Linked DNA regions of Rubripirellula amarantea. The protein of the gene in region 2 interacts with the protein of the main gene of each other region in a pairwise test. Links are inferred from orthologs where the notes say so. Each region holds a gene or a part of one and is shown on either strand. Other genes may lie near its edges. The genes, in order: Pla22_RS09875 and gyrA.

The links.
Region 1: the proteins of gyrA (region 2) and Pla22_RS09875 interact in binary tests that used the Escherichia coli proteins (3 or more experiments, as listed by UniProt). The link is inferred for Rubripirellula amarantea from one-to-one orthologs.

What each region holds. Positions count from the first base shown.
Region 1 is NZ_SJPI01000001.1:2,710,195-2,713,587, reverse strand. Bases 245-3,314 are described here. They hold Pla22_RS09875 (DNA gyrase subunit B), read right to left. Parts: upstream 3,006-3,314; coding sequence 483-3,005; downstream 245-482. Other genes in these bases: rnhA (ribonuclease HI), read right to left, coding at 3,143-3,314; proB (glutamate 5-kinase), read left to right, coding at 245-358. Also shown: more of proB, read left to right, coding at 1-244; more of rnhA, read right to left, coding at 3,315-3,393. UniProt on the Escherichia coli protein: DNA gyrase negatively supercoils closed circular double-stranded DNA in an ATP-dependent manner to maintain chromosomes in an underwound state.
Region 2 is NZ_SJPI01000001.1:1,627,051-1,630,684, reverse strand. Bases 147-3,457 are described here. They hold gyrA (DNA gyrase subunit A), read right to left. Parts: upstream 3,080-3,457; coding sequence 347-3,079; downstream 147-346. Other genes in these bases: Pla22_RS05890 (MOSC domain-containing protein), read left to right, coding at 3,428-3,457; gap (type I glyceraldehyde-3-phosphate dehydrogenase), read left to right, coding at 147-224. Outside these bases: more of gap, read left to right, coding at 1-146; more of Pla22_RS05890, read left to right, coding at 3,458-3,634. UniProt on the Escherichia coli protein: A type II topoisomerase that negatively supercoils closed circular double-stranded (ds) DNA in an ATP-dependent manner to maintain chromosomes in an underwound state.

The DNA.
Region 1 (3,393 bases), 1.1 Mb from region 2 along the record:
CGGAACCCTGTTTTTGCCGGAAAAAGAACACTCAATCCGCGGCCGCAAACGTTGGATCGGTTCCTCGGCCCATGCTACCGGCACGCTGACCCTGGACGCCGGAGCCGTCAAGGCGCTGCTCCATAAAGGCAGCAGCCTGCTGGCGATCGGTATCACGAGCGTTAGTGGATCGTTCAGCCGAGGCGGTGTGGTCGCAATCCATGACCCCCACGGCAAGGAAATTGCTAAGGGACTTTGCAATTATCCCTCCAGCGAAGTTGAGAAGATCCTTGGTCGTCCCAGTGACCAGATCAGCGAGATCCTCGGTCACCGCTCGTACGAGTGCGTCATTCATCGTGACAACCTAGTGACAACCTAGAATCAGTGACGACCTAGAACACGAAGCTCAGCCGCGTCTAGCCAATCCGTGCTAAGCAAGACGCGGCCAACGGCCCGCGTGCGAGCAATCAGCATCGGCAGTCACACTGGGCAACTGCTGCGAATTAGATATCCAGGTTTCGCACATCGAGTGCGTGAGTTTCGATGAATTCGCGTCGCGGCTCGACCTTGTCGCCCATCAGCAAACGGAACATTTCGTCCGCGGCACCGGCATCGGTCAAGTTCACCCGCAGCAAGGTCCGATTAGCAGGATCGAGTGTCGTTTCACGAAGCTCTTCCGCGTTCATTTCACCAAGACCTTTGAAACGCGTCACTTGCAAACCTTTTTCACCCGCTGCTCGAACTTCAGGCAACAGAGCTCGCAGGTCTTCGAGCGGTCGACGAACGTCTTCGCCCCGCAGCAACTCGAATCTTGCCGTGGTGGATCCTGTTCGTTCGACAGGAATCAAATCGTCAATCGTGAATCCAAGCGTCTGCATCTCTTTCAAGCCGCTGTTGATCGTCTTGACTTCATGCAATTCGGTCAGGTGCGCCAAGTTTGCAGGCGGCTCGACCGGTGCCTTGGCAACCATTTCACCGCTTTCGTCTTCTTCCACTTCCTCGGTGTCGTACTCTAGCACCAAGCCTTTTTCGTTAAGGAACTTTTCGACGTCTTCTTGGTTGTTGAACCATTCCTCAATATTGCCATGGGTCAGCAACAGCGACGGCAATTTCTCGGCCACGGGATCAAACCGCTGGGCGTGAATCCGTAGACTGATGCCGCGTTGCTCAAGTGCGTTGATGGCGTCTTCCATCGTCGCAAGCGTCGTACAAAGTTGACGCATCTTTTCGCCTTCAACACGACGCCCGTCTTCGGCTTCAAAGACAGTGTCCTGCAAACCTCGATCGAGCAATTGAGACTTCATCTCGGCATCGCTTTGGATGTAATAGCGATTCTTTCCGTGCTGAACCCGAAACAACGGTGGCTGGGCAACGTAGACGTGCCCGCGTGCAACAAGCTCGTACATTTGTCGATAAAAGAAACAAAGCAGCAACGTGCGAATGTGCGAACCGTCAACGTCGGCGTCAGTCATGATGACGATTTTGTTGTAACGACGCTTGTTAAGATCCTGATCCATACCGATCCCTGTGCCGATGGCCTGGATCATGGATTGAACTTCGGTGTTCTCAAGCACCTTCGCTTCACGCGATTTGTAGGCGTTGATGATCTTACCACGCAGCGGCAAAATCGCCTGGAAATCACGCATTCGCCCACCTTCGGCCGATCCACCGGCCGAGTCACCTTCCACTAAGTACAGCTCACATTCATCGCGATTCTTGCTGATGCAATCTCGCAATTTACCTGGCAAACCGCCACCCGAAAGTGCGCTTTTTCGCTGCCGCATGAGGTCTTTGGCTTTGCGTGCTGCTTCACGAGCCTCGGCCGCTAACATGCCTTTGCGAACGATAGATTGAGCGACCTTGGGGTTCTCTTCCATGAACTTGGCAAGAGTTTCACCGACGCCGCTGTTGATGATGCCTTCGACATCGTTGTTGCCAAGTTTAGTCTTGGTTTGCCCTTCAAACTTCGGCTCTGGCACTCGAGCGCTAATCACGGCGGTGATGCCTTCGCGGAAATCGTCTCCCGAGGGAACCGTGTTCTTGAACAGGTTTTCTTTCTTGCCATAGTTGTTCAGCGTTCGCGTTAACGCCGAACGGAAACCCGACACGTGCGTGCCGCCTTCGGTTGTGTGAATGTTGTTCACGTAGGACTGAACGTTCTCGGTGTATTCGGTGCTGTACTGCATCGCGATGTCGTACTGCACGCCGTCTTTTTCGCCAACAATTTGAATGACGTCTGCGTGGAGCACATCCGAGGCGCGATTGAGGTGCTCGACGAATTCGACAAGCCCGCGTTCGTATTTGAAATCGCCCGATTCACCGTTCCGCTCGTCGAGGAACTTGATGTGAACGCCAGAGTTCAGGAAGGCGAGCTCCTGCAACCGTTTGTAAAGCGTGTCGTAGCTGTACTTAAGCGTGTCGAAGATCTGACCATCGGCCTTGAACGTGGTCTTGGTACCTTTCTTCTTCGTCGCTCGGCCCTTTTGAACAGGCCCCGTAGGAACACCGCGTTCGTATTCCTGAGTCCAGGTGAAGCCATCCCGAGACACTTCCACTTCCGCCCATTGGCTTAGGAAGTTCACGACCGTCACACCCACACCGTGTAGACCGCCGGACGTTTGATAAGCACCTTTCTTGAACTTGCCACCAAACTTCAGCATCGTCATCACACCTTCAAGGGTGGTGACTTCGCGACCAAGTTCCTCGGTCAGTTGCTCGTGAGGCGTGACGGGGATGCCCCGCCCATCGTCCTCAACGGTCACTGAACCGTCGGTGTGAACGACGACCGAAACGCTCTTGGCGAAGTCAGCCATCGCTTCGTCGATCGAGTTGTCGACGACTTCGTAAACAAGGTGGTGCAGGCCGCCCGAGGATGTATCGCCGATGTACATACTCGGTCGTGCACGGACGTGTTCGAGGTCCGACAGACGCTGCAAATCCTTGTCGGTGTACTCCGAATTGGCGGTGGGGCCTGTTTGCGTGGGGGTGTTTTCGTCAGCAGCCGGTGCAGGAGGAGCGTCGCTCATTAGGATTCGCAAAAAGACCAGGAAAACGGAACTTCACGCTTCGATGCGTGTAGGTTCCCATTGTACCGTTTTTTGCTTCCTAACGCGATTGGGCTATGACGAGGGGCAGCCTCAAAAACAAAGCAAAAAACAGCGATTTAGGACTTTTTCAGATACCGCTGGTAGGCAGCCACCGCAAGCACGTCACAGCGTTCATTTTCAACGTGCCCATCGTGACCCTTGACATGCTCGAAATGGATCTCGTGCTGACTCATCAAAGCGTCCAATCGCTTCCACAATTCGACATTCTTGACCGGTACGAGCTTGGATCCGTCTTTGCGTTTCCAGCCACGTGATTTCCAACCTGCCATCCAAGTCTTCATGCCCTGAAGTACGTAAGTACTATCTG
Region 2 (3,634 bases):
GTGCAGCGATGAAGGCTGCTTCCGAAGGCCCAATGAAGGGCGTGATGGGTTACACCGAAGACAAGGTCGTTTCGACTGACTTCCGTGGCGAAACTCGCACTTCGGTCTTCGACGCCGACGCCGGCATCCAACTCGATGGAACCTTTGTGAAGGTCGTATCCTGGTACGACAACGAATGGGGTTACAGCAACAAGGTTCTCGATCTGGTTGCCAAGATCGCGTAACGATGCTTCACCAAATGATGCTGTCGCGATGAATTCGTCGCGACAGCGTTACGCCAAAAAGAAAACCCGGCCAGTGATGGCCGGGTTTTTTTGTACTCGCTCGCTGAAAAGAACTTTATCGCTTACTCATCGTCGGATCCCGATGGTTCGTCCGCGGACACTTCATCATCGCCAACCTCTTTCGAAGTTTCCGTGACCTGCGTGGCGTCTACGGTTGCGACTGCGGAATCGTCAGTCACTTGTTCTTCCGTTTCTCCGGTCTCGGATTCTTCTTCCGCGGGAACTCGAACAACCGCGATGAGTGAATCATCGGCATCGACGCTCATGATTCGGACACCTTGGGTGTTTCGTCCGATCACACTGATGTCGTTGCCACTGATACGTTGAATCTTGCCTTTGCTGGTCATCATGAACACTTCGTCGTTGTCGCCAACTCGAGCGATACCGATAACTTTGCCATTGCGAGCGCTGGTGCGGATATCCCGCAGTCCTTTACCGCCACGCTTTTGCGTTCGGTAGCGAGCTCCCGATGATGTACTTGCTTCCTCATCCGAGTCAGATGCCGCTTCACTTTCATCATCGTTGTCAGATCCCGCTGCCACGGCGTTGGGTCCAAAGTACGTTCGCTTGCCGTAACCCTTTTCGCAAACAGTTAGCAGCGTCGCTTCGGGATCCGCAACGACCATGCCGACGACATAGTCGTCTCCAACAAGACTGATGCCTTTGACACCTGACGTATTTCGCCCCATCGGCCGGGCATCGGATTCGCGGAACCGAATGGCCATTCCACCGGCCGTAACAAGGATGACCTCATCGCCGGGGCCGACCACTTTCGCATCGACAAGTTCATCGTCTTCGCGAAGTTTGATCGCAATGATGCCGCCACGTTTGGGTCGCGAGTACTGTTCCAGCGGAGTTTTCTTGACCAAACCACTGCGTGTGGCCATCACGACGTAATAGCCTTCCTGGTCGAAATCACGAATCGCGAGACATTCCGCGATCTTTTCGTCTTTCTCAAGATTCAACAGGTTCACGATCGCCCGACCTTTGGCATCCCGGGCGAGCTGGGGTAAATCGTAAACCTTTTGCCAACGCACCTTGCCGGCTGTGGTCAAGAACAGCAAGTAAGCGTGAGTGCTAGCGACAAACAAGTGCTCGATCGGATCTTCCTCATCCGTCTTTGCACCCTTAAGCCCTTTACCGCCACGGCGTTGGGTGTTGTAAACACTTGATGGAGTTCGCTTGATGTAACCCTGGTGCGAGATCGAAACCACCATCGTCTCTTCGGTGATCAAATCTTCCAGGTCGATGTTACCCAGTTCTTCCATCGAAATTTCGGTGCGACGTACGTCACCGAAACGCCGCTTCATTTCTTCAAGGTCGTCCTTGATGATTCCGTAGATGCGTTCCTGGCTGCCCAGGATGTCTAGGTAGTCGGTAATCTCGGCGAGCAATGCTTTGTGTTCGTCGGTCAACTTCTCTTGCTCGAGGTTGACCAATTGGCCAAGCCGCATGCGAAGAATTTCGTCGGTCTGAACACTGGTTAGCGTGTACGAATCAGCCACGCCGCGTTCTTCTTGGAACAACTTGAAACCGTCATCGCCGAGTGCCCGATTCATCAGTGCAGCAGGGCAGGGGATCCCCATCAAACGTTCTTTCGCCTCGGGTTGAGTCCGAGATTCGCGAATGGTTTTGATGATCTCGTCGATATTGGCAAGAGCCAACAACAACCCTTCAACCGTATGCTTACGACGACGTGCGCGGGCGAGCAAGAATTGAGTACGCCGGCGAATGACCGTGACCCGGTGACGAATGAATTCCGTCAGGATCTCCTTCAACGTCAACTCACGCGGCTTGCCGTCCACCAACGCCAAGAAAATGACCGAGAACGTCGTTTGAAGTGGCGAAAACTGGAAGAGCTGGTTCAAAATCACATCGGGATCGCCATCACGCTTAAGCTCGATGACGATTCGAACAGGCTCCTTCAAATCGCTCTCATCGCGAATTGCCGAGATGCCTTTGATCCGTTCGTCGTTGACCAGTTCTGCGATTTTCTTGACCACGCCATCGCGGGTCTGCTGGTACGGGATCTCGTGGATCAGAATCCGCGTTCTGGTTCCCTTTTTCTCTTCGACAGAGGTTTTCGCTCGCAAGATGATCGTGCTTCGCCCGGTCTTGTAGCCGCGACGAATGCCGCCTCGACCGCAAATGATTCCGCCAGTCGGGAAGTCAGGTCCTGGAACGATCTCGAAAAGCTCTTCGTCCGAGATCGCTGGATTGTCGACCATCGCAATCAACGCGTCACAAACCTCAGTCGGGTTGTGTGGCGGAATGCTGGTTGCCATCCCCACCGCGATACCACCGCTACCGTTGACCAGCAAGTTGGGGAACTTACTCGGCAAAACCGTTGGCTCGGTACGAGCTTCGTCATAGGTCGGAATGTAGTCAACGGTATCGAGCTTGATGTCCTCAAGCAGTGCCGCCGCAACAGGACTCAAACGAGCTTCGGTATATCGCATCGCAGCAGGTGGCAGACCAGCGATCGAGCCAAAGTTCCCCTGCTTGTCAATCAACAATCGCCGAAGGTTCCATTCCTGGGCCATCCGAACCAAGGTCGGGTAAATCACACTTTCACCGTGCGGGTGATAGTTACCCGAAGTGTCACCCGAGATCTTCGCACATTTGACCCGTTTGCTGCCTGGGCCGAGATTCAAGTCGTTCATCGCGACCAAGATCCGCCGCTGCGATGGCTTCAAGCCGTCGCGCACGTCCGGCAAGGCACGGCTAACGATGACGCTCATCGCGTACGTTAGATAACTGTCGCGAAGCTCGTCTTCGATAGGCAGATCGATCATTCGGAACGCGCCGGCACCTGTGTTACCGTCACCATTTCCACCGCCGCCGGAGCCCTCGTCTTCGGGGTCGATTTCCGGTTCGTCGTCGTTGTTACCGTTCTCGTCTGCCAAGGTCAGATTTCCTCAAGGAAATTCCACGAAGGGGATCGCGGAAATATGCAAAAAACCATCGAAAAAGGGGTCTTCTTCGGCTCGCTAATCGAGCCTCGCATTCTACGATAAATAGGGTTCCTTCACCACGGGGCAGGTGACCTGCTAGAACCACATCTCAGCTTGATTTTTGCGGCAAAAAGCACGTCTTTCGTCGTTTCGCTACGCCACCTCTACTCGTGCCACAAGACTCCACCGGTGACTGCCAAGATCGCGAGCCTCCAAATCGGGAAAGTTGTCACCGAGGGTGACCCAGAAACGAACGATGTGACTCGTCGATTATGGTCGAGTGCATTCGACAAACGCCCCGTCGCTCATTCGGTAACCTGCCACTTGATGGGAATTGAAGGTGATGAAGTTGCCGACACCAAGAACCACGGCGGTGCCGACAAAGCAGTCCTTTGC